Regions from separate parts of the Paenibacillus xinjiangensis genome, predicted to be linked through region 1. Evidence: a T-box and tRNA genes for the amino acid it is inferred to sense, from the RefSeq annotation. Region 1 holds a T-box; the other regions hold tRNA genes.
The links. A T-box is a leader RNA that pairs with one kind of tRNA and senses whether it is charged. The one in region 1 lies ahead of leuS (leucine--tRNA ligase), so its partner is inferred to be a tRNA-Leu.

Region 1 (10,422 bases):
AGTAACGCTTATGGATATTGTACCCTCTACAGCTATTTCCCCTTCCGCAGAATCGATTATCCTTAATCGGCTGGCAACAAGGGAGGTATGGCAGGCGGTCCTAGCTCTGCCTCGTAAATTCCGTGAGGTTATTGTGCTCGATTATCACTATCAGCTCCCGATTCGTGAAATAGCAGAGCTCCTGCAAATATCAGAGGGAACTGTGAAATCACGAAGCCATCGCGCCAGACGCAAGCTTGCAGCAATCATTGGAGCCGCAGAGGGGGGATGTGGAGTATGAGGATATCTGATCACAAGGATCACAAGGACTCGTCATGGGCGGAACAGCTGAAGGAATCCCCCTTCGAGCGCTCGCACTTCACGGAGGAGCTCAAGGATCGTATACGGGATCATGTTGGGAAGAAGAGAAGAGGCCGATTATGGGATAAAAGAATGCTGGCAGCTCTTATGCTTGGAGCTGCCATGGCAATCCTACTGCTTATTGTCATTCGACCTATAGGACATTCGCCTGCAGCCTTGGATTCACACAAGGTGAGGACTTCGTATTGGAGCAGTGGGAAGCTGCTATTCGAGGTTTTTCCTGATGGGGATTTCGCAGCTGGTAAGCCTGCTGGATTGATGGTGTCCTTCAAGGAGCCATTTGATGTTTATCGTGATAAGACGCTTTCTATTCAAGCGGTGCATCTGACAAGTGGATATGAAGTAACCTTAGTATCTGGTGATAGGATCACGGAGCCGAGCAGCGGCTATTCGTCGCTTGAGAGATATACGATTCCTTCCGCCGGCCTGCCGTTAAGCGGTAATTGGCGCATTGCTGTGAAGTGGGAGGGGGAATTGTACGGGGATGCTGTTCTGGAAGTTAGAGAGCCAGTATGGGAGGTAAGCCCAACATTCCCTTCTGTGGAGTACACGCTTAGAGGGGTAGAAGGGAGACTAGGCTTACTAGCCCCTGGATTTGTAGCCGGAGATACAAACAAGTATATGTGGTCTCTATGGGGGACAGAGGAGGAGCTAAGCGGAACATTCAGAGCCATTGCCGTGAAGCAGGGCAGCGAGCAATGGATAGAGCTGTTCACACACCGGCTGACTGAATCGGGTTCCCATTATGCAGATCGCTATTTTCCTTCGTCTCTTTCTCTCCCAGAGCCCGGTCTCTGGCGCATTATCGCCTATGTAGATGATCGGCTGTTCGGCAGCATTGTCGTAGATGCTGAAGAGAAGGAAAAGGTGTCATCGGACTAGCGTGAACTGCTGGCGGTAATAGGTCAATCATCTTGACACAGCGCTGCTCCTTCTTTATAATCGAAGCTAATCATGTTTATGAATAATTTGGGCGTTGATAAGGAGCAGTAATGTCGTGGGGCAAGGCTTAGAGAGCCGGCGGTTGGTGCAAGCCGGACCTGCAACGATGTGAACCTCGCCTTGGAGCCGTGCGTGTAAACCGCACCGATTGGCCTGCGTTAAAGGCGACGAGTGAGCGGAAGGCAAAGCATGTCAGCCGCTAACTAGGGTGGTACCACGGGAGCTATCTCTCGTCCCTAGCGATAATACGCTGGGGGCGGGAGTTTTTTTGTTTTTGGTAAGTGTACGCCTGCATGATGAAGAAGCATAACCTTGAGGGGGATACAGGAACATGAGTCAGGAAGAACAGCAATATCATGGATATAGTCCGCTTACAGTAGAACCGAAGTGGCAGAAATTTTGGGATGAGAACAAAACCTTCGTAACGACAGAGGATCCTGACAAGAAGAAGTTTTATGCACTTGATATGTTCCCATATCCGTCTGGTGCAGGGCTGCATGTTGGTCATCCAGAAGGCTATACAGCTACCGATATCGTATCACGTTACAAACGTATGCGCGGCTATAATGTTCTTCATCCAATGGGCTGGGATGCATTCGGTCTGCCGGCAGAGCAATATGCTCTTCAGACAGGACGTCATCCGCGTGAAATTACGGTGGAGAATATTAACAACTTCCGCCGTCAGATCAAATCACTTGGATTCTCCTATGATTGGGATCGTGAGTTCAGCACGACGGACCCTGATTATTACAAATGGACACAATGGATATTTATCCAGCTCTATAATAAAGGGCTTGCATACGTAGCAGAAGTGCCAGTTAACTGGTGTCCTGCGCTTGGAACGGTGCTTGCGAATGAGGAAGTTATTAACGGCCTGAGCGAACGCGGCAACCATCCGGTTATTCGTAAGCCAATGCGTCAGTGGATGCTCAAGATTACAGAGTATGCGGATCGTTTGCTTGACGATCTGGAGGAGCTGGATTGGTCCGAGAGCATCAAGGATATGCAGCGCAACTGGATCGGCAAATCGACAGGGGCTGAGGTTACCTTCGACATCGAAGGCCATGATGCTGCACTAGTCGTATTTACGACTCGTCCAGATACGCTGTTCGGCGCTACTTACTGTGTGCTTGCACCCGAACACGAGCTGGTTGGCCAAATTACGACTGCAGAGCAGCAGGCAGCTGTAGCTGCTTATCAAGAAACAGCAGCTCGCAAAAGCGACCTAGAGCGTACTGATCTAGCAAAAGACAAATCCGGCGTGTTCACGGGAGCTTACGCCATTAATCCGGTTAACGGCGTTAAGACGCCAATCTGGATTGCTGATTATGTCCTTGCCGGCTATGGAACAGGTGCTATTATGGCGGTACCAGGTCATGATGAACGTGATTGGGAATTCGCGAAGCAATTCGATCTGCCCATTATTGAGGTCGTTCAAGGTGGAGACATTGCTGTGCAAGCCTATGCCGGTGATGGACCGCATGTGAACTCGGATTTCATTAATGGCCTGAACAATCAAGATGCAATTGCGGCAATGATTGAGCACCTGCAAGGGTCTGGCAAAGGGAAAGGCAAGGTTACTTACCGTCTTCGCGACTGGCTGTTCAGCCGTCAACGCTATTGGGGAGAGCCTATTCCAATTCTTCATCTTGAAGATGGCACAATGAAGCCTGTGCCTGTAGATCAATTGCCACTGGTACTGCCAGATGTGGATGCGATCAAGCCGTCGGGAACAGGTGAATCACCGCTTGCCAACGTTACGGACTGGGTGAATACGATAGATCCTGAGACTGGCATGAAGGCACGCCGCGAGACGAATACGATGCCGCAATGGGCGGGAAGCTGCTGGTATTACCTGCGCTTCATCGATCCGAAGAACGAGAACGCAATCTGCTCCCCTGAGAAGCAGAAGGAATGGCTGCCAGTCGATCTGTACATCGGCGGAGCTGAGCATGCCGTGCTTCACTTGCTGTATGCCCGTTTCTGGCATAAGGTGCTGTATGATATCGGCGTAGTTGATACCAAAGAGCCTTTCCACAAGCTGGTTAACCAAGGCATGATTCTTGGCATGAACAATGAGAAGATGTCCAAATCACGCGGGAATGTCATTAATCCTGATGATATCGTTGGGGAGTTCGGTGCGGATACGCTGCGGATGTACGAGATGTTCATGGGGCCTCTTGAGGCGACTAAGCCTTGGAACACGAACGGCGTAGAGGGAACTTACCGCTTCCTCAGCAGAGTGTGGCGCCTATTCATTAACGATGATGGCAGCTTGAGCTCCAAAATTACGGATGGGGATACGAGCGCGGCATTCAAACAAACGTGGCATCGCAGCATCAAGAAAATTACCGATGATTTCGAAAACCTGCGGTTTAACACGGCAATCAGTCAGTTGATGATATTTGTCAACGAGGCCTACAAGACTGACGTGCTACCGCGCGAGGCTATGGCTAACTTCTTGCAAATGCTGTCTCCGCTTGCGCCTCATATCGCAGAAGAATTATGGGAGAAGCTTGGCGGCACGACTTCAATCACTTATGAGCCATGGCCTTCCTATGAGGAAGCTTGGACCGTAGACCAAGAGGTTGAGATTGTCGTTCAAGTGAACGGTAAAATTATCGAGCGCCTCTCCATTGCCGCTGATACAGATGTAGCAGAAATGGAACGGCTCGCCAAAGAAATCGACAAAGTGAAAGAACTGATAGAAGGTAAAACAATCCGCAAAGTAGTAGCGGTGAAGGGCAAGCTCGTTAATATCGTAGCAAATTAATACTTCATAAGAAGAGGTGAGCGGTCCTAGCGCAGTAACATGCTATTGACCGTTCACCTCTTCGCCGTAAAAGGAGATCGAAACCTTGGCCACATCCTCATCGAACTTGGCATGCGTCGTACGAATAAGGCGGTTGAATACGCCATTGGTCTCACAACGCAGCATATGAAGCGCCTTTGCAGTAATGCCCCCAGGAACGGCAACCCGATCCTGCACTTGGGCAGGCGTCATCCCGCCTTCGGTGAGCAGCAATCCTGTGCCGAGCAGCATAGCGCTTGCCAGTCTTAGCGCTTCATCACGTTCTATTCCCGTCTCTTCTACAGCAGCATCGACGAATTGCTCCAGCAGAAAGGAAAAGAATGCAGGGCCGCAGCTAGAAATGTCGGAGACCACACGCGTATAAGGCTCTTCAATCGTAAGAGGCTCACTGATATAGGCAAGCAATGATTCGAGCTTGCCGCTGTCAGCGCTGTCGACCCGAGAGCCATAAATGCAGAGAGTAGCACCGCTCCATACAAAGTTGGTTACGCTGGGAATTACTTTTGCAATTTTGCAAGGGAGAACTTCTTCTAGATGGGAGATTAGCACCGGGCTGGTAATCGACACGATCAGCTGACCGGGCTTAATGACTGGCAGCAGGTCATCGACTACTTTTTTGAATTCAATAGGCTTGACACACAGAAAAATAATGTCGCTACCTACAGCGGCATTCGCGTTGAGCGGCTCGGCTCTGATCCCAGGATAGCGGTTAGCCAAGGCTTTTGCCTTCGCAAAGGTTCGGTTGCTGATGACGATCTGGCTCGGTTCTAGTGCACCTGATGTGACAAAAGCTTCTATAAGCAGGCTTCCCATCGTGCCCGTCCCAATGAATCCGACATTCATGCATAGCCCTCCTTACTTCTTCATAGTTCATCTACTCCTCTAACCTATTCATCATGACTTGGCACATATGTCAGCTGATTCCATTTTTTTCTTTCTATATCTTATTAAGATTGGAGTGAACGATATGTTCAAGGGACAGATTCAGGAGCTATTAGCCACAAAAAAGCTGATCCTAGCCGTACTGCTTATGATCGCAGTTGGATTATTATGCGCTGCTGCAATGGCAGAGCCTAAACGACCAGCCCCAGATGGCTGGGTACCGCTTAATCGGGAGGTTGCTATAGCATTGGAGCAGCCGGCTGCAACAGCGGCCATGAATCAGGAGGGTGCGGAGGAGGCGAATGAAAAGACCGCGGGGACAGCTGGCGCGCCGGACATCGTGGGATCAATAGCGACGGAGAATCAAGAAACAGCAGAAACGACGGCCACTATGGAGACATTAGCGAGCAGGGATGAAGAGGGCAAGCTTGATATTAACCGGGCGACTGCTGCGGAGCTGGATGAGCTGAAAGGAATTGGCCCTGCCAAGGCACAAGCGATTGTTGCATATCGAGAGGCTAATGGATCCTTCCAATCGGTAGAGGAGCTGCAGGATGTTACAGGAATAGGCCCGAAAATATTACAGAGCATGAAAGATAGCATTGTCGCTCGTCCGTAATTATGAGAGAATAAGAGCAGGCAATAGGGAAGCATTCCCAGCCACTATGCAAGCAGCTGCCAAGGCAACTTTGTTCAGACATCACAGGCTTTCGAAATGGCGTTTTGCATGGCAAAAACGATTTGTTGAGGAGTTGTCCAAATGTCTGAACAAGAACAACGCAAGCTTTCTCTAGACACGCTATCCGTACACGGAGGCCAAGAAATTGATCCAACGACGTTCGCTAGGGCGGTACCAATCTACCAAACGACTTCGTATGGGTTTCGTGATACCGATCATGCTGCGAGCTTATTCTCGCTGCAAGAGTTCGGCAATATTTATACTCGCTTAATGAACCCGACATCGGATGTTTTTGAGAAGCGCGTGGCTTTGCTTGAGGGAGCTCCTGCCGCACTTGCTGTGGCATCCGGTCAATCAGCCATCACTTATTCCATCCTAAATATCGCTGGCGCGGGGGACGAGATCGTCTCTGCTACCAGTCTGTATGGCGGCACTTATAATCTGTTCTCTACGACGCTTGCTAAGCTTGGTATTAAGGTTGTATTCGTTGATCCTTCCGATCCCGAGAACTTCCGCAAGGCGATTACAGACAAGACCAAGGCTCTGTATGCGGAGACGATTGGTAACCCGAAGGGCGACATTCTTGATATTGAGGCCGTATCGGCGATTGCCCATGAGAACGGAATCCCACTTATTGTAGACAGCACATTCACTAGCCCTTACTTGCTTCGTCCGATTGAGCATGGCGCGGACATTGTCGTTCATTCTGCAACCAAGTTTATTGGCGGTCACGGCACTTCTATCGGCGGTGTTATTGTTGACGGCGGCAAGTTCGACTGGAAGGCGAGCGGCAAGTTCCCTGGACTGACTGAGCCAGATCCTAGCTACCACGGCGTCGTGTACACGGATGCAGTTGGACCAATTGCGTATATTATTAAAGCTCGTGTTCAGCTATTGCGCGACATGGGAGCGGCGATCTCGCCGTTCAACTCCTTCTTGCTACTGCAAGGCTTGGAGACACTGCATTTGCGGATGGAGCGCCATAGCTCGAATGCCCTTCGTGTAGCCCAATATTTGGAGTCGCATGAAGCGGTAGAATGGGTGAACTATCCTGGTCTGGAGAGCCATGCTTCGTACAAGCTTGCCCAGAAATATTTGCCGAACGGCCAAGGTGCTATTCTGACCTTCGGCATTAAAGGCGGTATTGACGCTGGCAAGAAGGTTATTAACGCAGTAGAGCTGTTCTCGCATCTTGCCAATGTAGGCGATTCGAAGTCGCTTATTATCCATCCAGCGAGCACGACGCATCAGCAGCTGTCTGCTGAGGAACAGGATGCAGCGGGTGTGACAGCTGGTCTGATCCGCTTGTCGATCGGAACAGAAGGTATCGACGATATTCTAGCTGATCTGGAGCAAGCGCTACGCGTTAGCCAACAGGGCTAGAGAAGAGTAGAATATCACAGTAGTCAGCAAGACCGAAGTAACATTTGTCTATAATAAATACAACTAGAGAATAGAAGTCTGACGATTTCTAGAGCAGCATAGGAAAGGAAGTTGGAACGATGATCAACCATACGCATGATGCGACGCGTAAAGACTGGGACACTTATTTCATGGATATTGCTTATATGGTGTCTACACGCTCGCGCTGTCCACGCCGCCATGTAGGAGCTGTTCTGGTGCAGGGCAAGAAGCTTCTCGGGACGGCCTACAACGGAGCTCCGATGGGTGTTCAAGATTGCTCAGAGGCAGGATGCATGATTGCGGAAGAGTGGGAGGTTAAGCTTGAGGAAGGCAAGGAGCAGATGGTGAAGAAGCAGCGCTGCATCCGCACGATTCATGCCGAGCAGAACCTGCTGCTGTTCACCGACCGTGCCGATCGTGAAGGCTCAACTGTGTATGTAACGGATCAGCCGTGCTGGACCTGCGCGAATATGCTCGCTAATAGCGGTGTCGAAGAAATTGTGTTCCACCGGAGTTATCTGAAGGATAGCGATAAAGTAAGTGTCCTTATGACGCAGAAGGGTATCGTGTTCCGTTCTTTGCAGGAATACGAGCCACCTGCTCAAGCGGGGATGACCGTTATTTCTTAAGCAGAACGTAACAAGAGCTATATTGCAAGATGAGGAAGAACCTCTGAATACGCCACTTGGCGTGTTTGGAGGTTCTTTTTGCTATACATTGGAGGCTCAATGACAAGGAGGTGTACGATATGAATAGAAGGCCTTTGCTGTGGTTCGCTGTTAGCTTTGTGTTCGGGAGCACGGCGGCCACTGGGCTTAGTCCCAGCGGAGCGATGCTTGCTGTTGGAGCGCTGACGGCTGTCTCGCTCATACTTGTGCTGTGCAGGCAGGCGACGTGGCAGCTCGCTGCCTTGTGCGCTTTGGGCTGTGCCCTTGCCGCCGGAGAGCGGATGTGGGCGGATGCCCGCAACGTGACGGCGCTGCCGGGTCTGCTCGCCGCCGCAGAGGCGGATGGTGTGCGCGCTTCCTATGAAGCGGAGGTGCAAGGCACTATTGTGTCCGCGGTCGAGGTCGACGGCGACCGCGCGATGTTCCGCGTGACGGCGGATGCCGTCCGCGTTCAAGGCGAGGAAGCGCCGCGCAAGCTTCGCGAGCGCTTCCTCGTGCATATCCGACTGGTTGAACAGTCGGAGCAGGACATCGCCGCGGCTTGGCAGCGCGGCGACCAAGTGCGCCTGACCGGCGAGCTGACGCTGCCGGCCACAGCATCGAATAGCGGCGGCTTCGACTACAGCCGCTATCTCCACAGCCAGCGAATCCACTGGCTGTTCAAGGGCACGGGCACTGGCGCCGTCATAGCCGCGCCAGGCCCAGAGTGGACAGCGGCCGCGCTGCTCGGCCGCTTCGATGCCGCGCGCAGCTGGCTCGGCGCGCATATGGACACCTTGTATCCGTCCAATCAGTCCGGCTACATGAAGGGGCTCGTCCTCGGCATACGTGAGGACCTCGACCCTGAGCAGTTCCAGCAATTCTCGCGGCTCGGCTTAACGCATATATTGGCAATTTCAGGCTTGCACGTAGGCGTGTTTCTATACGTGCTGGGAACGGCTCTGCGCTTTCTTCGACTAACGCGCGAGCGGGTGCTCGTGATACTGATGATAGCAGTTCCCTTCTACGTCATCTTGTCAGGAGGCTCGCCCTCCGTTGTTCGTGCGGGCATGATGGCTGTTCTTGGACTTGCAGCAGCCAGGATGGATAAGCTTAAGGACGGTCTGCACCTGTTGGCGGCGGCAGCTGTTCTGATGCTGGCATGGAATCCTCTGTTCATTGAGGATGTCAGCTTTCAGCTGTCCTTTATTTGCACGGCTGGTCTAATCTTAGGTGTGCCGCCACTGCGAAGAGCCATGCCTGCATGGCGTAGAGGGAAGGCAGGGCTTGATTTGCTGGCAGTAACGCTCGTAGCGCAGGCTGCTTCATTTCCAGTCAGTATTTATTATTTCAATCAGTTCCATCTCTTATCTGTGCTGGCTAACTTCATTCTGGTGCCGTTCATCAGCTTCATCATCATGCCGATCGGTGCAGTTGCGCTTATCATCAGCTCTATATGGCCGCTTGGCGGGAAGCTGCTCGCTGCTGCTAGCATATATGCCAACGAATGGACCTTCGTTCTTGTAGACAAGCTCTCGCAGGTTGATGCCCTGCGCTCGATATGGGCAACGCCTCCGCTATGGTGGATTGCTGCTTGGTATGCACTATGTGCTGCAATCTGCCGCATGCTGCCAGCCAAGACCAGCTTGCCACCGCCTGAATCGCCATCTGCTGATGAGACACTCCCGCTAGGAGCAGACGATCCGCATACAGCTGATCTGCTGAGCACCATGTATCCAGGTCATTCTAACCGGCGTGGCTCCAATTGGAAGGGACTAATAATCGTCATAGTTGCTGGAGCAATGCTCCTTCTGTATGCGTATTATCCAGACTTCGCTGACCGATCTGGCCGTGTACATATTATTGACGTTGGACAGGGGGATGCCATATATGTGCGAACACCAGGCGGTCTGCATCTATTGATTGACGGCGGCGGTACGCTGTCCTTCCGCAAGCCGGGTGAGGAATGGAAGAACCGGAGCGACCCCTTCGAAGTAGGGCGCAAAGTATTAGCCCCTCTATTAATGAAGAGAGGTGTGCATGCGCTTGACCTGCTCGTTGTTTCCCACTTGGATAGCGATCATATTCGGGGCCTTCAAGCGATAATGGAGACAATTCCGGTCAGAGCTATCCTGTGGAACGGCAGCTTGAAGGAAGAGGAGGATGCCTTGACGATCATGAGACACGCAGTAGCAGCGGATATTCCATTGTACGGTGCAGAGGCGGGACAGCAATGGTCATTGGATCGTGAGAGTGAGCTAACCATCCTATGGCCGCCTGCAGATCGAGACCCAGCGATTCCTATTCCTGAGATAAAAGAACAGAATCCTATCAGTGTTGTCCTTCACCTGAAGATGTACGAGCATGCCTTTTTATTCGCAGGAGATATCGATGCGCAAACCGAGAAAGCGATAAATCAGCTCTGGTTCGATACATCATCACCATCACCATCGCAAACAGGAGAAGCCTCATCATGCTGCCAGTATGCAGACGTACTCAAAATCGCTCATCACGGCAGCCGCTTCTCCACTTCAGAGCAATGGCTGGCACGATGGCAGCCATTCAGTGCGGTAATATCCGTTGGTGGATCGAACAGCTACGGTCACCCTCATCCTGATGTGCTGCAGCGGCTTGCAGACCATTCGGTAGAACCACTCAGGACCGATAAGAATGGCGAGGTCAGCTATTTGGTGAAT
Region 2 (10,422 bases), on a different contig from region 1:
ATCTGAATTTGCCGCCAACTTCGTAGTAGACAAACGACTGCCTAAGAATGAGGATCAGCTTCAGGATGCCCTATCGACTGTAATGATCCGCAACAGACGCGGAGACGGAGGGATTAATTTCACCAAACGGTTCGTCCGGAATATTCGGCTTGAGCTGTCTCCTGATGAGAAAGCACTCTATGATGCTGTAACCGGCTTCGTTCGCGACCGATATGCCGAGAGCGAAGGTGATATGAGCAGCATGCTGTCACTCGTAACGCTTCAACGGGAAGTATGCAGCAGCCGCGACGCCGTCTTCCTGACACTAGTCAATCTGTTCAAGAAGACGGCAGAGGATTCACCACTGCGTCCCAAGATATGGGAGCTGGTTGAATTCATTAAGCATATTCAAGCGAATACGAAGGCGGAGAAAGCACTTGAGCTCGTTCAAGAAATGAACGATAAAGTTATTATTTTCACCGAATATCGGGCTACGCAGGAGTATTTGCTGCAATTCTTCCGCTCGCATAACATGATAGCTGTACCCTATCGGGGCGGGATGAACCGCGGCAAGAAGGATTGGATGATGGACTTGTTCCGTGGACGTGCACAGGTGCTGATCGCTACAGAGGCTGGCGGCGAAGGCATTAATCTGCAGTTCTGCCACCATATGATCAACTTCGATCTGCCATGGAATCCGATGCGGGTCGAGCAGCGGATCGGCCGTGTTCACCGTCTTGGACAGACGGAGGATGTGAAGATCTACAATCTGTGCACGGTTGGAACCATCGAAGAGCATATCGTCAACCTGCTGCATGAGAAAATCAATCTCTTCGAGCTCGTTATTGGCGGATTGGATCATATTCTAGAGAAATTCGAGAAAGGCGAGGGCTCCTTGGAGCAGAAGCTTGCCAAAATGCTAATCGAGTCAGGCGGGAATGAACAGATTCTACAGGAGCAGCTCAGCAGCTTGGGCTCCACCATCGTTAAAATACGTGATGAGGTTGAATCGGAGCCAATGTCCTCTACTGAACCAGCAATTCTTACGCAGATGACGGCATTAGGCCAGAAGGTGGAGATAAGGCCATGAATGAGAAGCAGATACACAAGTTCGTGCATCGGTACTTGGAAGCAACGGAATGTTCCATACTGGAGAAGTCGCCTGCTCACTTCACCGTCAAGCTGTCACCTTCCGCAGATCGCGAGCTGACGAACCGCCCCTATTATTGGAGCTTCGTTGATCGAACTGGCGCAGATCCAGAGACAATGACGTTCCTATTCGTCACAGATAAGCAGAAATACGAGGCGGCCATTGCGAATCCAGAACCGCCTCCTATCTCAAGCCCTCTGGATGGGACGGCAGCTGCAGCGGATGCTGCTATCGGAAGATCAATGGGCTTTGTCCATGGCAATCTGTCAGCCGTGCGTATGCCCCGCGAGGACCTGCATTTTGGCTCACGCAAGCTTGATCAGCTGTTCCATGCAGCCAAGTCTTTAGGCAGCTACGTCAACCTGTTCCAGGAACCGGACAAGCGCGCTTCCAATCCTTTTCAATCAACGCCTTATACGGCATGGCTTGGAGTCAATATGCGAGTCGAATTCGCCTGTGACCGCAAACGCGAGGAAATTCACAGCTATGGCATCTCCCTTGCAACTGGGCAATGCGTGGAGCAGTTCTACGACCGATTGCAAGGCATGAAGCTTTCACCTAGACTGCCAGCTAACGTTCACGTGACGAAGAATGGCTTATCCTTAACCAAAGCGCTTGCCGTTATCGAGCACTCACTTGAGCGTAAGCTGAAGAGCTATGATTACAGCTGGGCTGTCGATGCTACAGCACGATTGGAAGAGGAGCTCGAGCGAATCGACTCTTATTATAAGCCGCAGCTTAACCATGCTGAAGAAGATTTCAAGAAAGCGATTGAGGAGCAATACAGGCAGCGCAGATCTGAGATCAAGTGGCAATATGAGCCAAGAGTGACCTCTTCCGCCATTAACTGCGGTATTTTCCACTTGGAAGGTATCGAATAACAGCAATCAGACGGGAACCGCACCAATACGTCAAAAATAGAATGCATCCGCTAATCAATCGCGCGACACATTCTAACAGTCTTCTTCCAGCTTGTCCGGTTACAATGGTCGTGTTGGACTCAAATCAGGCAGGAGCCGCACGACCTGCTTCTTAGAAAAGGGTGATTTGTATTATGCGCAAATGGTTAAGCAGGCTCTTAACAGCCGTTATCGTCGCCTCTGCCTTGTCCTCCTCGGCTGGCGTTCTTGCCAGTAAGACCGAAATTCCTCTAACAGACACCGCACATGAAGCGCAGCTGAAGTCATATATCCAGAGCTGGATATCCGAGCTCGCCAAACAGCCGACCTTCGAGCAATGGAAATCGGCCGCATTCGAGGTAACCCCTCTCGGTCCAGGTACGCATAACTGGCTGGCAGTCGTGAAGCAGCATGAGAATGCTGTCGGTTATCTGGTTGTACAAGCTCTAGAGCAAGGCGGCTACTCACTAGGGGAATATGGATTGGGAGCCTATCTATATAATGAAGCTGCACTACAGCAGCTTGATGAAGAGTCTGGGAGCTCGACGAGTCAGGTCATGTATATACATCCCTTATTAGCGGTGTGGAGAACGAATGGGGATACTACGCATTATTATGATGCGATGAGCGGAGAAGAGCTGCCTTTATCTGATCAGGTGTGGGAAGAGTCCTTGGTCGAGGAAAATAAGCTATTATCCAATACCGATATTACGCAACCAGTGTCTATTCTTAAGCATATCGCCAATCGCTCTTTCGATCCATACGGCAGGATGCCATGGCTGACGAATGCGCCGCTGCAAGCAAACAACCTCAATAAGACCCCCGTTCTGACCGAACTAGGGTCCAAGAAGAAGCTCTATTACACAGCAGAGCGATATGACGGTCAAATGCTGTACGTATGGTCGGCAACTGGCTACGACAAATGGAGCAACGGAGAGATCTACATCCGTCTTGAAACCGATGAGCTCGGCGAATCTAAGCGTTATATCCCGCTTCAGCTATTGACCGAGCTCGGCCATTTCTATACTTAGCTTGTAATCACATCACTTAGCCTTAACGCTGCGTTCTCCTCTAGCCTTCCACCACAGCATAATGCTCATAGGTCCCCAGCCGAACCATCGCGTCAGCCAATGCTCCCTAACTGCCTTGGCTGATGCCCTCGTCTGCTTCCGTTCATCCTTCGGTGTCTCCATGTAATTCACAATTTGAACCGTCATGTACTTGATCAGATCATTACCTTTAGTCGCCATTAGAATCACCTCGTTTATGTGTTAGTTCAAGTTTGCCCTGTCTAATCCATTCATAAACGTGTATGAGTTTTCCTCCATTAAGGTACGCTAACGGTACATCCATATAACCGCCGGATATAGGAGGAAACCTTTGTGTTCAAAAAGTTGCCATTCGTCATAACCCTGATGCTGATCCTGCCTATATGTACGGCAGCCGTTCCCCTTGAACAAACGCAAGCCCCTGAGGACAGTGTGCTTAGACCGTCAGCCGTCGTGTTAATCGATGCAGGCCATGGAGGAATTGACGGCGGAGCTACAGCAGATCAGATGGTCGAAAAGGATATTAATCTGGCCGTTGCACAGAAGCTGTATTTGCTGCTCAACAGTCAAGGAATTCCGGCTGTACTCAATCGAACAGGTGACTACGCTCTTAGTGACGATAACAGATGGCATATTAGCAAATCACGCCACCGCAGGGACCTGTCTCAGCGAAGGCAGCTGACGGAGGAGATTCAAACCGAGCTGCTCATTAGTCTTCATGTGAATGCAACCAAAAACCGCAGCAAGTTCGGACCTCTGGTACTGCACCAGCAGAGTGGCGAAAGCGCACTGCTCGCTTTTTGCATCCAAGATACGCTGAACCGGCAGCAGGAAACCGCCAATTATCCTAGAGAAGGCAACCCCTTCTATTTGCTGCGTCGTGTCGAGCAGCCTGCGGTCATTGTCGAGATGGGCTTCATCAGTAATGAAGAGGATCGCACGATGTTATCCGACCCTCGCCAGCAGCTGCGAATTGCCTCAGCGATCGCTTCAGGGATTCGGCAATACAAATGGCTCACCCGGTGACAGCATGCCTGACAGCTTGACGAACTGAACATTCGAGCCAGATTCCAGATTCGGTATCGATTGCTTCAGCACAGCTGCTGTCTTCTTGCCAGACGGGCCGACATGCCCAATCGTTACACATTGCTCATTCTGCTCCAGATGCTTACGAATGACATCAATCTGCTTGGAGATATGGGCTTCCGTATACACATCATCCAGGAATACATCATTGGATAGCAGAGGAACGCCCAGTTCCTTTGCTACTTTGGGAACGACTGTGTGATAGCTTGTTCGGCTGTCTAGAAAGAACAGTCCACGCTCCTTGCATACGCTGATAACGATACGCATCATTCGCTCATCAGCAGTAACTTTTGAGCCCATATGGTTATTCATGCCTATAGCGTAGGGAACATTATCAATCGCTTCCTCTACCCGCTTGCGTACTTCCGCATCACTCATATCGGTCGTAAGCGCACCAGGGCCTAACCACTTCCTCAAGCCCTTGTTCGGCTCCATCGGCATATGGACAATGACATCATGACCCAGCTTGTGCGCTTCCTCTGCATCTTTGACGGTACTCGGCATAAAAGGCATGATGGCTACGGTGAACTTAACCGGCAGATGCAGCATCTCATCCGTTCCATCATTGCCGTTCCCGAAGTCATCAATCACAATAGCAACCTGGCGGCTTGGCTCTCCTGTCATCGCTGCTGAAGCTGCCGGCGGAATAACAGAAGCGGAAGCCATTCCCCCTGCTAGACTGATGCTAATGACTATAGCTGCACACAATAGGAGATATTTCAATCTGAATACGGCCATTTCTCTCACAATTTACACTCCTCGTCGTCACTCACCAATCGTTAATATGAGTAATATCTCTTTCATTGTTTGTCCAAACGAGGAAAAATATGCAAAACAAAAGATCCTCCCATCCATTCATCATTAATGGGCGGGGAGGATCTTCGTTCTAATGCTGTAATTTAGATTTTGGTACGCAGATCGTTCGTAATCTGCTCAAGCGTAATATCTCTGAGCTTATGCTCCATAGCAAGCTGAGCATCATTAAATGCGATTTCGAGAGAAGACTGTATGTTACGGCCGACATCACAATTCGGATTAGGCTTCTGGTGAATAGCGAACAGATCATCCTGCTTATCACCTTGCACCGCCCGATAGATGTCCAGCAAGGTAATCTCGCTCACCGGCCTCGTAATCGAGGCGCCTGCTACTCCCGCACTAGTCGTGACAAGTCCAGCCTTACTTAGCAGTCCCATTATTCTTCGTATCACGACTGGATTCGTATTAACACTGCCGGCAATCATATCCGACGTTGTTCTGCCATTCTTATTCACTTCAAGTAAGGACAAAATATGAATGGCTACGGCAAATCGATTACTGGTCATCCCGACCACCTCCGTAGACGAGCCTTTAAATATGGAGCTATTATAGGGACTATGCGAGCAGAAGTCAATGAAGCTGACTATTCAGCGAAAGTTACCTTCTGATCCTTCAGAGAAGCAACTCGCGCAAGTGATTCTACCCGGTAGCCAAGCTCAAGCAGCTTCTGTCTTCCCGGCTGGAACGACTTCTCAATCACGATCCCAATACCGCATACCGAAGCGCCTGCCTGCTCAACGATTCTTGCCATACCGAGGGCAGCGTCGCCATTAGCCAGAAAATCATCGATAATGAGCACCCGATCTCCAGGTCCTACAAACTTTTTGGAGACGGTCACTTCGCTCTCCTCTTGCTTGGTGAACGAGTAGATTTTTTCGGTATACAGGTCGTCACGAAGTGTCAATGATTTTTTCTTTCTTGCGAATACCAACGGCACCTTGAATTGCAGAGCCGCCATAATGGCTGGAGCAATACCCGATGACTCAATCGTCAGCACCTTCGTAACGCCGCTCTCCGCGAATTGAGCTACGAAGGTAGCACCAATCTCCCACATCAGCTGAGGATCAATCTGATGATTAAGGAATGAGTCAACCTTCAATACTTGCTCACTTAGGACGATTCCCTCTTGCAGCACTTTATTCTTCAATAGTTCCAATTCAATTACCCCTTGTCCATCATATTGAATTATTTCGCGTACACCTAATGCCGAGTATTCTAACGTACTGGTTTGTTCTTGACTGCTCCTATTATAACATGATACAATCGTTTTTGTTGACACAACATCAACATTTGCGGTCGTGGCGGAATTGGCAGACGCGCTAGATTCAGGTTCTAGTGGTGTAACAGCCGTGGAGGTTCGAGTCCTCTCGACCGCACCAACCATTCAACTAACAGGTTCGTGGATTTGCTCTTAGAGCGATTCACGGGCCTTTTTTCATAGGCAATAGTCTCTTTCAAAAAAAAAAATACATACACCTCTCGAAATATGTTACTTTTATACTTAGTTTATTGAGATGGTAACCTTTACTAACTTCTTAGGAGTGACAGCAGCTATGACAATCTACGATTTCAACATCGTAAAAACGAACGGTGATCGGTTGCCTTTGTACCAATTCGCAGGCAAGCTCGTACTTATTGTGAATACCGCAAGCAAATGTAAATTCACCCCCCAGTTCGATGATCTGCAGAAGCTGTATGAGCAATACAAAGAACGCGGAGTCGAAGTTATCGGATTTCCTTGCAATCAATTCGACGAGCAGGAGCCAGGCAACAGCCATGATGCCGAATCCTTCTGTCAGATCAACTATGGCGTGAAGTTCCCGATGGTAGGAAAAATTGATGTGAACGGCGATCAAGCCCATCCACTATTCCATTATTTGACGAAGGCCGCTCCATTCCAAGGATTCGACGAGAGCAATATTAGTGCCAAGCTGCTCAAAATGATGGTTGCCGACAAAGCGCCCGAGTGGCTGCTCGGCAATCCAGTCAAATGGAATTTCACGAAGTTCCTTGTTGATCAAGAAGGTAATGTCGTTCGTCGATTCGAACCGACAGATTCGATTAATGACATCAAAGTCAGCTTAGATGAATTGCTGCAATTAGCGTAAAACAACGAACATCCCGAACTACTCTATCAAGAGAGTTCGGGATGTTTTTTTCCATGCTATGTCGGTATACTAGTCGGACTAAGTCTCCATGAATTTGGCAACAATACCGGCAATTCTCCGATCCCTTGTTTCCTGAGTTTTGGCATCAACGACCTGTCTGACGAATTCTTTGCGCTTCGAGGGAGCCAAGGCTTCGAACACCTGGGTAGCGCCCTCCTGAGCAGACAATGCAGCACGAAGATCATCAGGAACTTCAATGGTGCGTGGCTCTAGATCAAGCGCAAGCTTCACCTCTACCTGGTCTCCAGCCTTGAGACTTGAAGCTTCCCTATGCGCGGCGCTAAGTGGAATCATGAACTCACCATTCATTACACCTACAGTAGTCGAATAGCTGTAGCCATTCAGACTTACCGTGACACTCGGCTTCTTGCTCTTGCCAAGCTTGTCTATCATCTCTGCAGGCACCACAATGCCTGTCGCTTTCTTGCCTTCTGCCTGGATGACGCTAGTTAAGAATGTTACTGTCATACTCATACAATAGCCCTCCTTCTGTTCCTATCGTCACCTTATCCCCCACGTGAATACTTCCGCGGCAGCAGCTCAGTAATTGGGGTTGTTGTATAGTGGTCGTGATCCTTGATAATAACGTTCATATCCATTCCGTAGTCACTAATTAACTCGCGACATATCCCACAAGGGGATACGACCTCAATGGGCTCATTCTCGTGGTCTGGATCAGGATGTCTGACAGCAACAATGGTGTCAAATTCATGTTCTCCCTCAGAGATTGCTTTGCCGATGACAATAGCTTCGGCACATACAGCTACTCTTCCAATGTAAGCCTCCAGATGAACCGCCGAGAATATCTTGCCTGATTTTGTTCTCAGCGCCGCCCCTACATGATGCTTCCCATCTTGGTACAGTCTGCTTATTGTATCCTGCGCCACAGCTATAAGCTGCTGGTCTATTTTCTTAATCATTGTGCACACTCTCCATAAGCTCATCGTTCATTACTTGCCTAAGAACCCGCCTTCGGATCGGATGACTTGTCCCGTAATCCACTGCGATTCGTCGCTGGCTAATAAGCTGATTCCCCGAGCTGCATCCTCAGGCAATCCTAGGCGTCCCATCGGGAACATCGGCAAAAAATGCTCCTTCAGCTCATCATTAATCCAGCCTGAATGAGTCGGACCAGGATCAAACCCGTTAACCGTTATATGAAGCGGCGCCAAGCCTACCGATAATGGCTCAATCAATGCTATAAGTGCTCCTTTCGTTGCGATATAAGCCAAGTTATTAGAGTCTGGCCCCTTGGATACTAAGAAGATAATACGCCCTACTGCACCTGCTGGTTGGTTCAGCTCAAATCGCTTCGCAAATTCAGTGCTGAGCAGTATAGTGCCCCGATTGTTCACAGCATAATGCTGATCAAGCGTTGCTGCATCAAGACTTCTGAAATGAGTATGCAGCTCGTAAGTCGCATTATTAATTAGAATTGAAGGCGCTCCTAAAGTCCGTTCTACCTGATCCATTATAAGAGCTGGCATCTCGGGGTCAGCCAGATCCGCCTCCATATGAGCTGCTCTCACACCTAGCTGCTCCAGTTCGTCTTGCAGCTGCATCGGCCAATCAGGTTCTCCGCCATTACCAGCAGTTTCGTCGAAGGCACGCCAATGGGTAAAAAAGATATCTGCCCCTAAGCTTGCTAATGAGCGGCATACGGCTGTCCCAATACCAGAGGCTCTGCTTGCACCTGTTATGATTGCTATTTTATTGTTCAATTTGATCATTGTAATTTCCCCCATTCATAATTAGGAGGACCAACAGTTAGACGTTCATCCGAGATGCAGCTCCCCTGATTATAAAAACAGATACCAATAAGGTATCCGCACAGTGGGCTTGATGATTCATCATCCCTGCGTATCCTGTAAGGTAAAAGATAAGCAAGCAATACCAACTACAACAGTGATCCTTCACTATTGTCCATCCGTATTGTATCTCGTTCATATCCCTACAGTATAATCCACATGTCTGCTTCAAGCTCCTTCACCAGCATCTCTGCATATACCTTAATTGAGAATGACAATAAAATCAATATTTACAACCATTTTCAAAGACATATAAAAAAACAAGCGACCACCCCTCAATTCAACTTCGGGAGTAGTCGCTATAATAGAGAAAGCTTATTCGAACAAATCACCAAATACATCGAGCACCGTTTTTTTCTTCTTATACGGTCTGCCGTATTTATCATACTTCACCTTGGAGTCGTAGCCCCCATTGTAATGCCTGTCATAGCTGCCTTGCTGCGCCGCCCCGTAGCCTGGAGGAGGTGAATAAGGCTGCTGTCCGTAACCATTCGAGTTATTGTACGGCTGCCCAGGGGTCTGACCGTAACCAGCTTGTCCGTTAGCTCCGGATGGCGGGCTGCTTGGCTGCGAATCATATCTTGCTTCCTCAGCCTGATACTCCTTAACCCCTTGCATAAGCTTATCCAGCTCTCCACGATCCAGCCATACTCCCTTGCAATCTGGACATATGTCGATTAGAATACCATCCTTCTCAACTTCCCTCATTCGCACATCTGCACACACTGGACACTTCAACCTTGTCTACCTCCTTTATGTTGAGCTTCCGCTCCCGCGCTCGCTTGATGCAAGCTCAAGTGTATAATCGCGGCTTAGCTTAACGACTCGTCTATTCGCTCTTCGAATGACCACTGACGCATCATCCCAAGCTACTACGATTCCTGTTACATCATTCATTTCCATTTCATCGCGGATCACTCGTACCATATCTCCATTGACACGATAATAATCCAGTTGTTCCTCTGTAATCAATTACTTATACCTCCTGCTAGCAGCAATTTGGAAAAAACCTCAATGAAACTGGTTAAAGTTCATTGAGGTTTTCAGTCATTCATATCCTATTCGTGTTAGACACGTATTAGCCTACATGTTCCTTAGTATCATTCGTTTCATACCATTCATCGAGTACTCGAGAAGACATCACACGCCCCGCTATATACTCCGCTTGACGCTCAGTAAACTGTTCACGCCAGCTCATGTCGAGTTCCTCAGACAGCTTAACAATCGTAAGCAGCTCTGACCAAGCTACATAACGTTTGTACCAGAAAAATTGCGGATGCTCAATCATATAAGGATAAAGATCGTCAAATTCCGTATGCTTACAATCTAGTGCACGTTCAAAATGCACCTTCGCGTCACCTAGTTTTGTATTCATAAACTCAGCAGATAAATGACCCATTTGCTTATGCCTCCCCTCGGTTACATGAATATTATTATAAGCCATATTGTCGAAGCAGAAAAGAGTAT
Region 3 (10,422 bases), on a different contig from region 1:
TGGGCGGCTCCACGCATCCTGGAGGCGGTGTTCCGATGGTCACGCTGTCTGGCCAGCTGACTGCTGATATGATTAGGGAGCATACGGGCGTACACGCCGCCAAGAAATCCGTGTAGTGCTATGTGCGGAATACGATGGATGAGTATTCCGCTTTATTGCTCTTGGGAATGAAAGCTCCTTGACTTTGCACATAGCCCCAACTATAATTTCGTTAAACGATCGCTCAACGAAATGAAAGGAGGAGGTTAGGTCAATGGCACGCAATACTCGTAAAAAACAAGCCGCTGAGACGCGAGAGAAGCTGCTTCTGGCTGCTAAAGCTTTGTTTGCCGAGAATGGTTACCATGCTACGCCTGTCCGAGCCATTAATCGGGAGCTGAAGATGGGAGATGGTATTCTCTATCATTATTTCCCCGGGGGCAAGCGTGAAATTCTGTCCGTGCTGCTTCAGGAAAGTATGCAGCTAAGAATCGAAGCTCTTCAACAGACACGAGTGACGATTGAGCAGATGGAATTACGAGAAGCACTTCTTACCATCTACGAGAGACTCTACTCCCTCTTCATGGAAGATAAGGATTTCACGAAGATATTGATGCGGGAAAAGGAATTGCTTGCTTTGGAGGAAGGCGACAGGATGTCAGACTTTTTCCTCAAACAAAACCAGATTATGATCGAATTCCTTAGAATAAGGCATGAACGAGGAGAAATCCGGCAGCTTAACTTCGCGATGGCGACCAGACAGTTTATTTCAATGGGCCTGCAGTCCATCTTCGCTTCCATTATTGGTATTCAGCTAAACGAGGAGTCAAATAATCTGAAGAAGGATCAAGAAGAGATTGTCGATTATACGATAGCTTTATGGAAAAATCCTTGAGCAGCGGATGAATTTTTTATAGGATTCGCTTTCAAGGTATTTTTTATCCCATTTCATTCACCGTACGTTTAATCAACTAAAATAATAAAGGAGTTTTCATTATGCAATTGTTTAAAAAACCTTTAATTCTGGCCTTACCACTTATTGCACTACTAGTTATTGTTATATTCAGTCTAACCATGCTGCCCTCCATCAATCCAGTGCCTCAGAATATGCCCATCGCTATCGTCAATGAGGATCAAGGGGTCGATATTCCTAATCAAGGAAATATGAATATGGGTCAGCTAATCGTAGACACCATCCAGAAGAACACAACTGAAGCTGCAAGTGGCGACGCTGAGCCTGCGGTGAACTGGATTAAGGTAAATAGCGAATCCGAGGTTCTGGAAGGACTGAATGATCAGCAATATTATGCAGCGCTAGTCATTCCAGCGGACTTCAGCCAGAAGCAAGCTTCTTTACGCACAGCTGAGCCGAGCCAACCCAAACTTACGATATACGTGAATCAAGGAATGAATACAGCGATTGCGAACGCAGCCTCGCAGATTCTAATTCAAATGTCTGATGGCATCAATGTGAATGTCCGGCAAGAGCTGCTCGCAGCATTCGATCAGCAAGGCGGTACGGTCACGACCAAGCAAGCAGCAGCTCTAGCATCACCCATTGTCAAAGAAGTGAACAACGTAAATGAGATCGGCACCCATACAGCTAATGGCAATGCGCCAGTCGCTATGTTCCAGCCGCTGTGGATGGCGAGTCTCCTAAGTGCCGTGCTATTCTTCATTGTAAAAAACAAGCTAAGCTTCTTCAGCAGACAAGAGAAGCTGTGGACCAATATCCTTCAAGTATTAGCTGGCGCTGCCTTAGCGCTAATCGTCGGATTTGTATTTACATGGATTGTTGATTTGATGGGGATGAATGTGGAGCGTTTCACCGATACAGCCCTGTTCCTGTCAATCAGCTTCTTAGCCTTCTTCCTGATGATCTCGGCAGTGCTATCATGGATCGGATTGGCAGGAATGCCTATCTTTATCCTGCTTCTGTTCTTCGGAGGTCCATTGCTCTCTATGGCACCAGAGATGCTGTCGCCATTCTATCAAGATTATGTGTTCTCATGGCTTCCTATGCGCTACATGGTCATGGGCCTGAGAGAAATCTTCTTCTTCGATCAAGGGATTAGCTGGAGTCATCCGACTGTCGTATTAACAGCAATCGGAGCCGGCAGCCTACTCGTACTGTTAGCCTCTTCGTTGAAGCTAGGCGGTAAGAAAGAAGCTGACTCACAATATAGTGCAAACTAAGCAAAAAAGCTGTACAGATTGGATTTCAACCTGTACAGCCTCTTTTTTTATCCTCCCTCTGACGCAAGCGCACGCTTGGCTAATCCCAGCAGGACGATATCATCCATCGGAGGATTATGCAGCCCTGCACGAACATCACGATACATTCGCTCTAGAGGCAGTGCTCGCGACAAGCTTGCTCCTCCTACAATACGCATAGCCATATCCACAATTCGAATGGCATGATTCGTCGCCACGTACTTCGCCAGGCCAAGCTCCTGCTTGAGCGCCGCACGACCTGACGGATCACGATCCCAGCGATCTGCGATGCTGTAGAGCAGAGCTCGTGCCGTTATCAGCTCTGCTTCAATCTCCCCAATCTGCTTCTGAATAAGCGGCAAATCCGCGATCGGTCCAGGCAGGCTATTCGGACGATGGCTCTGGGCAAAGCGTATGGCGAAATCTCTTGCCGCATGAGCGATACCGATATAACAAGCGGGAATATGCAGGAGAACACCGTCAACATCCGCCGCCCTTGGCTTCTGAGAGATATATGCACCCTCGAGCGTCTGTCCATCCGGTACGAATACCTGATTCAGAATAAGATCATGACTACCTGTTCCTCGCATACCAAGCGTATCCCATGTCTCCTCAATAGAAACACCTGGACCCATTCGCACAAGAAAATCACCTGCTCGGTCTTCCTCTTCAATCGTAGCCCATAGGGTAAAATGCTTCAGAATGGGACTTAATGTACTGTATGTTTTACGGCCGTTAATCAGCCAGCCGCCTTCCGTTCGTGTCGCTGTCGTCTCAGGCTTGCCTCCACGACTCGGGCTTCCTGTCGCCCGTTCGCTGGCAAGATGATTAATGAGCGAACCTTCTTTTACCACCGATTCACAGAAGCTTGCGAATAACGGCTCTGGCCATGCCCGGTTAAGGCGAAGCTGCATGATCTGGCCAAGATGCCAGCCTACAGCAAGCGCAGTAGAGCCATCTCCCCGTGCCAGATGATCCTGGGACAGCACCATTTCATATAAAGAAGCCTCTTCCCCGCCATATTCAGCAGGAACCGTTAGCTTCAAGTAACCCCTTTCCTGCATCTCAGCAAAGTTCTCATAAGGGAACGAGCCCTCACGATCGTATTCAGATGCGCGTGCAGCGAATATCTCGGCCAAAGCATCTGCTCTAGCAGCTATTTCTGCTTCCCTCGCATTTCTAATAAATAGATCGGGTACGGAATTCATAACTGAATGTCCTCCTCCATTATGTCTATTGTCACTACTATTTGCTATTTCGAGGTTATTAGAATTTGTTTATCAATCCCATAATTCATAGTATACCGATATCCTTTTGAGTTGAACAGTTTATTTCTATCCTTGTTACATTCATGGGTACAATCCGAACAAGGCTATTCTTGACATTTCTATATGGTATACATGACTATTAATCTAATGACTTTTGACTTGGGAGGACAATCCTATGCATCCTAGGACAGACAAGCTGATCGGTTCCCAGCATTTTCGCGAAGGTCTGCCTATTTATATCAATCGCGCGGAAGAAACCTTCGACCTAGCCTATCATGCTCATGATTTTATCGAAATCTCTTATATCGCCGAAGGACGGGGCTACCATCATATTGGAGAGGATATCCTTGCTGTATCCAAAGGAGATTTATACGTTCTGCCCATAGGAGCCGCACATGTATTCAGGCCTGCTTCGGCCAAGGAAAAGCTGGTTGTCTACAATTGTGTATTCACGCCATCAATCATGGCGGATGCTGCCGCACTTATTCAAGAAGACGATCTATTAACGATGCTCCGGCTGCGAGATGACTATCCCAAGCAAGCCTATGGACTGCGTGATACAGAGCTGATCCTTGAACCCCTGTTCATTGACATGCTGGAGGAGCATACCTCGATGCGCTCAGGATTCTCAGCCATGCTGTATGCACATCTCATTAGGCTGCTTGTGCAGATTGCACGCAAGCTTGCTTCTGGCACAGGCAAATCCTCTACAGGATTCGCAGGAGAAGATCCTATAGGAGAGGCCATCGACTATGTCCGGCGTAACTCTCATGATTGCCTGACCATTAGCATGATGGCCGAGAAAAGTAGCTTAAGCGAGCGTCATTTCTTCCGTCTATTCAAGCAGCGTACAGGCCAGCCCTTCCATCATTTCGTCCAATACGAGCGTATTCGCAGAGCCTGCGAGCTGCTCGCCTTCGGAAGCTATAAGGTGGCCGCAGTCGCAGAAGCCGTAGGGTATAGAGATACGCAGACCTTCAACAAAGTATTCAAGCAGCATGCTGGCATGACGCCGGGCCAATACAAGAAGCAAGCACGGGGCTTAGTTGAATAACGCAGGGATGGACAAATAAAAACCTAAAGAGAATAGAATCTCTTTAGGTTAGCATACAACGTTATTTATTCCCGGCGGAATCTTCGTCATCATTGAAGAGCTCAAGAAGAGCAGGAGGAATAGTGAATGGCTGGCTGCTTGGCAGGAATCGCTTCAGATCCTCTATAGCAGAGCTTTCTTGCAGCGACTTGAGCTCACCAATCTCCTTATGCAGCCGTTCCATCTGCAGATCCAGCAGAGCAGAGGAATCCGCAGCACTCTTAAGCTCCATCAGCAGGCGGGCAGGAACCTCTTGATTGTATTTATAAAATATTTTATGCTCCAGGCTGGCCCAGAAATCCATTGCAATAGTGCGAATCTGTACTTCTATACAGACGCTTTCCTGCCGGTCGGACATGAACACTGGCACCTCTATGAGCATATGAAGGCTGCGATAGCCATTCGGCTTCGGATTCTGAATGTAATCCTTCACCTCTACGATTCTTAGATCAACCTGGCTGCTTAGCATATCGCTAATTCGGTAAATATCCGACACGAAGGAACAGGTTATCCGCAAGCCTGCTATATCTCTCACATTGTCCTTAATATTAGTCAGCGTTAAAGGCACGCCCTTGCGAAGGAGCTTATTCACTATACTCTCCGGTGATTTCAAACGGGAATTCGTATGCTCAATAGGATTATAATCATGAAGTAAATGAAATTCTTCTTTTAAGATGTCGATTTTGGTTTCCATTTCCTTCAGAGCAAATTTATACATCATCATAAAGCGAGTAATTTTATCCTTGAAGCCCTTTAATTGTTGCATGGGATAAGGTGTGCTTATCAAATCAGTCTCCTCTTCAGCTGTCCACTTACATTGCCTATTAAAAAGCATAGTATATATGACTGCTATGTTGCAACTTTTCTAATCTTCTAGCAATAAACAACGGGAGCGTCATTCATCCCATAGGTCATTCTTGCATTGTATTCAATGCTTCGATAGAAAAGCATCAACAACAAGCTTGTCTGGAGGGTTCAGCTCTGTGGGAATATTCTCATAGAGGAAAAAGCGTAATTCCCGTACCTCTCCAACATAATCAGAGCACATATAAGCTGTAGTCACGTTATATACTTCATCACCATGGGGATATTTGTAATACAATTCTGGTCCAGAGAATACTCCCATTAGCTCAAGCTTCTTAGCCACGAGTCCCGTTTCCTCCAATAGCTCCCTTCGAGCTGCTTCTTCAACAGATTCCCCTAATTCCATCGAGCCTCCAGGCAAGCCCCACAATCCATTGTCCGTCCTACGCTGGAGCAGCAATCCTTCGTCACTATGTAATAGAACACAAGCGCCTACCATTATAATAGGCCTCTTTCCAACCAATTGCCTCAATTCCATTATATATCCCACTTCATAATCACCCTTCCCACACTCTCTCAATATGTAGAAGCTGATTTTGTTCGAACGTCATTTTATAAATATCGGACTTAGATGTGGTATCCCAAAAATCAAATTCATAGCGTTTGTCATAGTGACTGACTGATGTAATAATCGATAGGTGGATACTAAGCACACACTACTAACCAAATAAAAAACCTCAGCCCTCAACATCGGACTAAGGTTTGCCTTGCATATTGAATTATTGGAATTGCTTAATTATCGGTTTGCCTCATTCCTCAATTCTTCCTCCACACATTCCCATTGCTCACATCTCGAATAATAAATAATGACCCTCTCCGTATCCAACGTATCAATTAATGTTCCGCAATGCTTGCACATAATCGAACCTAATTCAAGAGCCCCAACGGAATCGCCCATTATCGCCTCATCCTTTCGGTTGTAAGTGCTTTCATAATGCCACATCTAGTATATAATCAAATTTCCATTTCATACCCAGTAATCACAAAAAAATAAGAAAACAGGCCGGTGAAGAAAAGCTTCTTCGCCTGCCTGCCTGACTGTTCTGTCTTATCAAGACATTCACTATTTACTTCACTATGGCAATATAGATATAACAACCGCCTGTTCCGGATTCATGTTACGTGTATCATACAGCTCAAAATCTCCCGTATAGGCACGCTTGTCAGCCGAATGCTCGAAGTACTCCCAAATTTCCTGCCAAGCCTCCACAACCACCTGCTGAACCGGACCTTGTCTGGTCACGAATACGATGTAATCTGATTCTGGAACACTGCACTGCTTCAAGTTTTGGCCTGCATGGCCCGTCGTACTTGCATCATGCTCATGCCCAAGAATAACCGTATATGCGCCAGAGTGATCACTTTCATAATCGGTATATAACGCATAGAGCAAATGCGGGTTAACAGCATCCGATAGCGGCAGTCTATTACTCTCCAGATAGGCTTTCCACAAATCCGGCAGACGCCCATTCGGCCCTGCTTCATTCTCGTTCGTTGTCCTGGTACTCAGCCCTATTATTGAAATTTCAGCCTTATGCTCATAATTAGTTGGCATTTTGTTCCCTCTTCTCTTAGGTTTGTATAAGAGAATTGTACCTTACGAAATAAGACAACTGATTGTCTAGGTTGTATACCGAAGCATCATTTTTGTGGCCCTACTCAGAATTTCCTGTGCAAGGGAAGCCGGATGCTCGACCAATAAAAGTTCACCAAAGCTGAGAATCATACCATAGAACCATTCATCTACAATAAACAATCCCTCAACTCGCATATAACCATCATCTAAATAAGTGATATATTCAGTAGGAAAAGAATCGATTACCCGATGACGCATCTCTGGATGACAGAGCAACCTCACCTCCGTCTCAGCCTGCCCATACCATTGAGAATTCCATGTATAGCCTTCCATTGCAGGCACCAGTCGCTGCTCAAACCTCTCGGGCAGCACAGTAAGCTCCATAATTCGTGTCAGTCGGAATACTCGAAAATCCTCTCTCAGCTTGCAATACGCCTGCATATACCAATTGGAGCCTTTTAGTATCAACGCAGTCGGCTCAACCGTTCTCTTGCTTATATTATTGTCTGATTTCATGTAGTGAAAGCTGACGATTCGGCGCTCTTCTATCGCTGCTCTTAACAGCGACAATCTATCTTTGTAGTTGGAGCTATGTCCCCATGGAAGCAAATCCAGAACGAGCGCTTGCTCCGTTACCTCTGATTGCTGGAGAAGCGCTTCGACTTTTTCGAGCAGCTCAGACAGCGTGTGGTCTTCAAGAACATGTTGAATGCCTTTGGCAGCGGCAAGCAGCACAGACAGCTCTTTTACCGACACCAGCTGTCTGTCCATCGTAAATCTCTCCATAATCCCATAGCCGCCCGAAATGCCCTGATAGGCTACAATCGGAATACCCGCTTGATTCAGAGTATCCATATCCCGATAGACTGTTTTCGTCGATACCTCGAACCGTTCTGCGAACTCCTTCGCAGTGACACGTTCCCGGTTCAACAGCATAACCGTCATCGCTAATAAACGGTCAATTTTCACAGCGCTCTATCCTTTCTTTCTATATTCTAATCTCCTCTGAAAACAAATAAAAGCCCTTAAGACTTTCGTCTCAAGGGCTTATCTTATGAAGTATGGTGCGCGTAGAGGGACTTGAACCCCCACGGTCGCCCGCCAGATCCTAAGTCTGGTGCGTCTGCCAATTCCGCCATACGCGCATGTAGCTTGTCAGGTTAGAAACCTGTGTGAAAACCGCTTACTTGTAATAATATACAGCATGATGTTCTAGATTGCAATAGCTAATTTAAAAAAGTTACAACTTTTTTCGGCGACCCATAATCCTGCTCTATCCACCCGTTCAAAAGAAGCTGTCCCTTGTTATCTGCGATAACTTTAGGGACAGCCCTGTTCTTTTACACGATGATTCAGGAATGATTAGATGCAATAAACTCCACCATCGAACGAGCATTGATGTGGCCTGCAGCCGTTGGCTTGCTCTTAAGCTCACCGCTTGTGCGTTGACGGAACTCCACAACCTTGGCAACACCAGGAATAAGATCAAAATAATTGTCGGAGAAATTACCTGCATACTCTGCCGTTAACCATACTTGCTTAGCCAGCGTATCTGTCTCTATAGTAAATTTGGTTCCAGCGCTGCCTTCGACTGCGGTTACCCGAATCGAGGCGGGAGCAAGCTTCATAGCCTTCGAGTTAACGAAATAATACTCCGCACTGTTCACCTCTTGTGACGACTGCTGCAGCTCCACATACAGGACTACGGAGCCGGGATCATGATCCCCAAGGAATGTCTGCTCATCAGCAGTAAATACGACGGACGCGCTATTGCCTTCTATTTGTATAGGCACCGTCATTTCCTTCAAGCGCTCTCCATTGAAATGATACAAAACAACCTTCAGCTCTCCAGTCAGAGGCACCAGCCGGTCTGTGATGGCATGAACACGGATGATGCCTTCATCGGTACGGTCGAAGGAAAGCACCGAATCCGCGAAGCTCTTTCTCGCATAATGCTGCATGGCTTTCCACTTGCCGTAATAGTCCATGCCCGCCCATGAAGCAACCGGCCAGCAGTCATTCATCTGCCAATAAAGAGTTCCCATACAATATGGCATCGCCCGACGATGCGCTTCAATCGCCATTTTCATCGCCTCAGCTTGCTGCACTTGGCTCATGTACAGGAAAGAAGGAAAATCCTTCGGTTCACTCATATAGATATCCATGTATTCCTTGATTAAGCGATTCCCGTCACCGTTCTTCTGATGGGCTCTCATTACCTTGGAATCGAGCTTCAGATCGTCTTCCGTGGCGAAGGTCATAACCGTATCGTATTCAGGGAAAGACTGGAATCCATATTCGCTCATAAATCTGCCGATTTTTTTGTTATAGTTCTCGAACGGCTCAACGTTATGCCACACGCCCCAATAATGAACATCCCCTTCTGTAGACAGCGGATGCGCATGCTGGCCGATATCTCCGGTTAAGGAAATGAGCGGCGAGGAAGGCCAGTACTCCACAGCAGGATCAAGCTCAGCGACTACTTCAGGAAGAATGCTGTGGAAGATAGCCTCATAGCTTTCCCACATCGTAGCGCGCTGCTCTTGATTGTACAGCTTTTTCCAGCCCCAGCCCGCATCTTCATCATATTGCGCCCAAGCAGAGTCGATCTCATTGTTGCCGCACCAGAGCGCAAGAGAAGGGTGATTACGCAGACGCTTCACATTCTCCTGTGCTTCCAACCGAACATTTTTCAGGAATGCCTCGTCCCCAGGGTACATGCTGCAGGCGAACATGAAATCCTGCCAGACGAGGATGCCGTATTCATCGCATAGGTCATAGAATATGGATTGTTCATAAATACCGCCGCCCCATACTCGCAGCATATTCATATTGGATTCAACAGCTGTTACGATTTCATGCCTGTAGCGCTCCTCCGTAACCTCTGTAATAAAGCTGTCATTCGGAATATGGTTAGCGCCTTTGGCGAACACCTGTACACCGTTCAATTCAAAATAGAAGGAAGCCCCCGCCTCGTCCTTGCTGCGAACCAAGCGGACCGAGCGCAGACCAGCGCGGGTTGTCTTCACCGCCACCTGCTCTTGCTCACTTAACAGCTCGGTTGTGAACGTGTACAGATGCGCTTCTCCTAGACCTCTGCTCCACCACAGCTTCGGCTCTGCAATGACAACCGGCACCTGTATGCTATTACTGCCAGCACGCAAGCTTACCGCCTGTTCCCATACTTGGCCTTCCGTATGAATACGAACGACGCCTTCGCAATCCTGCTCGGATTCAATGTCCACTTGAACCGATAATCTCGCTGCTTCTGTCGTGACACTGGTCTGCTGAACATAAACATCATTAATTCGGCTGCCTGACCAACTCTCCAGTCTTGCCTCACGCCATATCCCGCTCGTTACGAACCGCGGACCCCAGTCCCAGCCGTAGTGATAGGGAGCTTTGCGCGCAAATATACTAATCTTCTG

Region 2: it encodes a tRNA-Leu, which carries the amino acid that the T-box ahead of leuS (leucine--tRNA ligase) is inferred to sense. The anticodon was not compared.
Region 3: it encodes a tRNA-Leu, which carries the amino acid that the T-box ahead of leuS (leucine--tRNA ligase) is inferred to sense. The anticodon was not compared.

The regions. Positions count from the first base shown of each region.
Region 1 is NZ_JCAALS010000032.1:61,478-71,899, reverse strand. It holds gene AC6ESP_RS25225 (RNA polymerase sigma factor) at 1-280, shown strand, start outside; gene AC6ESP_RS25220 (DUF4871 domain-containing protein) at 277-1,242, shown strand; T-box leader at 1,328-1,543, shown strand; gene leuS (leucine--tRNA ligase) at 1,634-4,075, shown strand; gene comER (late competence protein ComER) at 4,118-4,957, opposite strand; gene AC6ESP_RS25205 (ComEA family DNA-binding protein) at 5,082-5,615, shown strand; gene AC6ESP_RS25200 (homocysteine synthase) at 5,757-7,058, shown strand; gene AC6ESP_RS25195 (deoxycytidylate deaminase) at 7,178-7,708, shown strand; gene AC6ESP_RS25190 (ComEC/Rec2 family competence protein) at 7,828-10,422, shown strand, end outside.
Region 2 is NZ_JCAALS010000026.1:49,436-59,857, reverse strand. It holds gene AC6ESP_RS22715 (DEAD/DEAH box helicase) at 1-1,069, shown strand, start outside; gene AC6ESP_RS22710 (YqhG family protein) at 1,066-2,010, shown strand; gene AC6ESP_RS22705 (hypothetical protein) at 2,184-3,059, shown strand; gene AC6ESP_RS22700 (YqzE family protein) at 3,072-3,278, opposite strand; gene AC6ESP_RS22695 (N-acetylmuramoyl-L-alanine amidase family protein) at 3,411-4,103, shown strand; gene AC6ESP_RS22690 (divergent polysaccharide deacetylase family protein) at 4,068-4,901, opposite strand; gene AC6ESP_RS22685 (Rrf2 family transcriptional regulator) at 5,063-5,485, opposite strand; gene AC6ESP_RS22680 (xanthine phosphoribosyltransferase) at 5,563-6,135, opposite strand; tRNA gene AC6ESP_RS22675 (tRNA-Leu) at 6,272-6,358, shown strand; gene AC6ESP_RS22670 (glutathione peroxidase) at 6,533-7,087, shown strand; gene AC6ESP_RS22665 (YdeI/OmpD-associated family protein) at 7,166-7,621, opposite strand; gene AC6ESP_RS22660 (cytidine deaminase) at 7,654-8,067, opposite strand; gene AC6ESP_RS22655 (SDR family oxidoreductase) at 8,098-8,877, opposite strand; gene AC6ESP_RS22650 (TFIIB-type zinc ribbon-containing protein) at 9,271-9,693, opposite strand; gene AC6ESP_RS22645 (hypothetical protein) at 9,709-9,927, opposite strand; gene AC6ESP_RS22640 (hypothetical protein) at 10,034-10,354, opposite strand.
Region 3 is NZ_JCAALS010000015.1:133,229-143,650, forward strand. It holds gene AC6ESP_RS16460 (phytoene desaturase family protein) at 1-116, shown strand, start outside; gene AC6ESP_RS16465 (TetR/AcrR family transcriptional regulator) at 254-874, shown strand; gene AC6ESP_RS16470 (YhgE/Pip domain-containing protein) at 982-2,175, shown strand; gene AC6ESP_RS16475 (acyl-CoA dehydrogenase family protein) at 2,223-3,401, opposite strand; gene AC6ESP_RS16480 (helix-turn-helix domain-containing protein) at 3,637-4,515, shown strand; gene AC6ESP_RS16485 (GTP pyrophosphokinase) at 4,577-5,320, opposite strand; gene AC6ESP_RS16490 (NUDIX hydrolase) at 5,483-5,908, opposite strand; gene AC6ESP_RS16495 (GapA-binding peptide SR1P) at 6,155-6,361, opposite strand; gene AC6ESP_RS16500 (GyrI-like domain-containing protein) at 6,494-6,973, opposite strand; gene AC6ESP_RS16505 (helix-turn-helix transcriptional regulator) at 7,040-7,963, opposite strand; tRNA gene AC6ESP_RS16510 (tRNA-Leu) at 8,057-8,139, opposite strand; gene AC6ESP_RS16515 (glycoside hydrolase family 2 protein) at 8,347-10,422, opposite strand, start outside.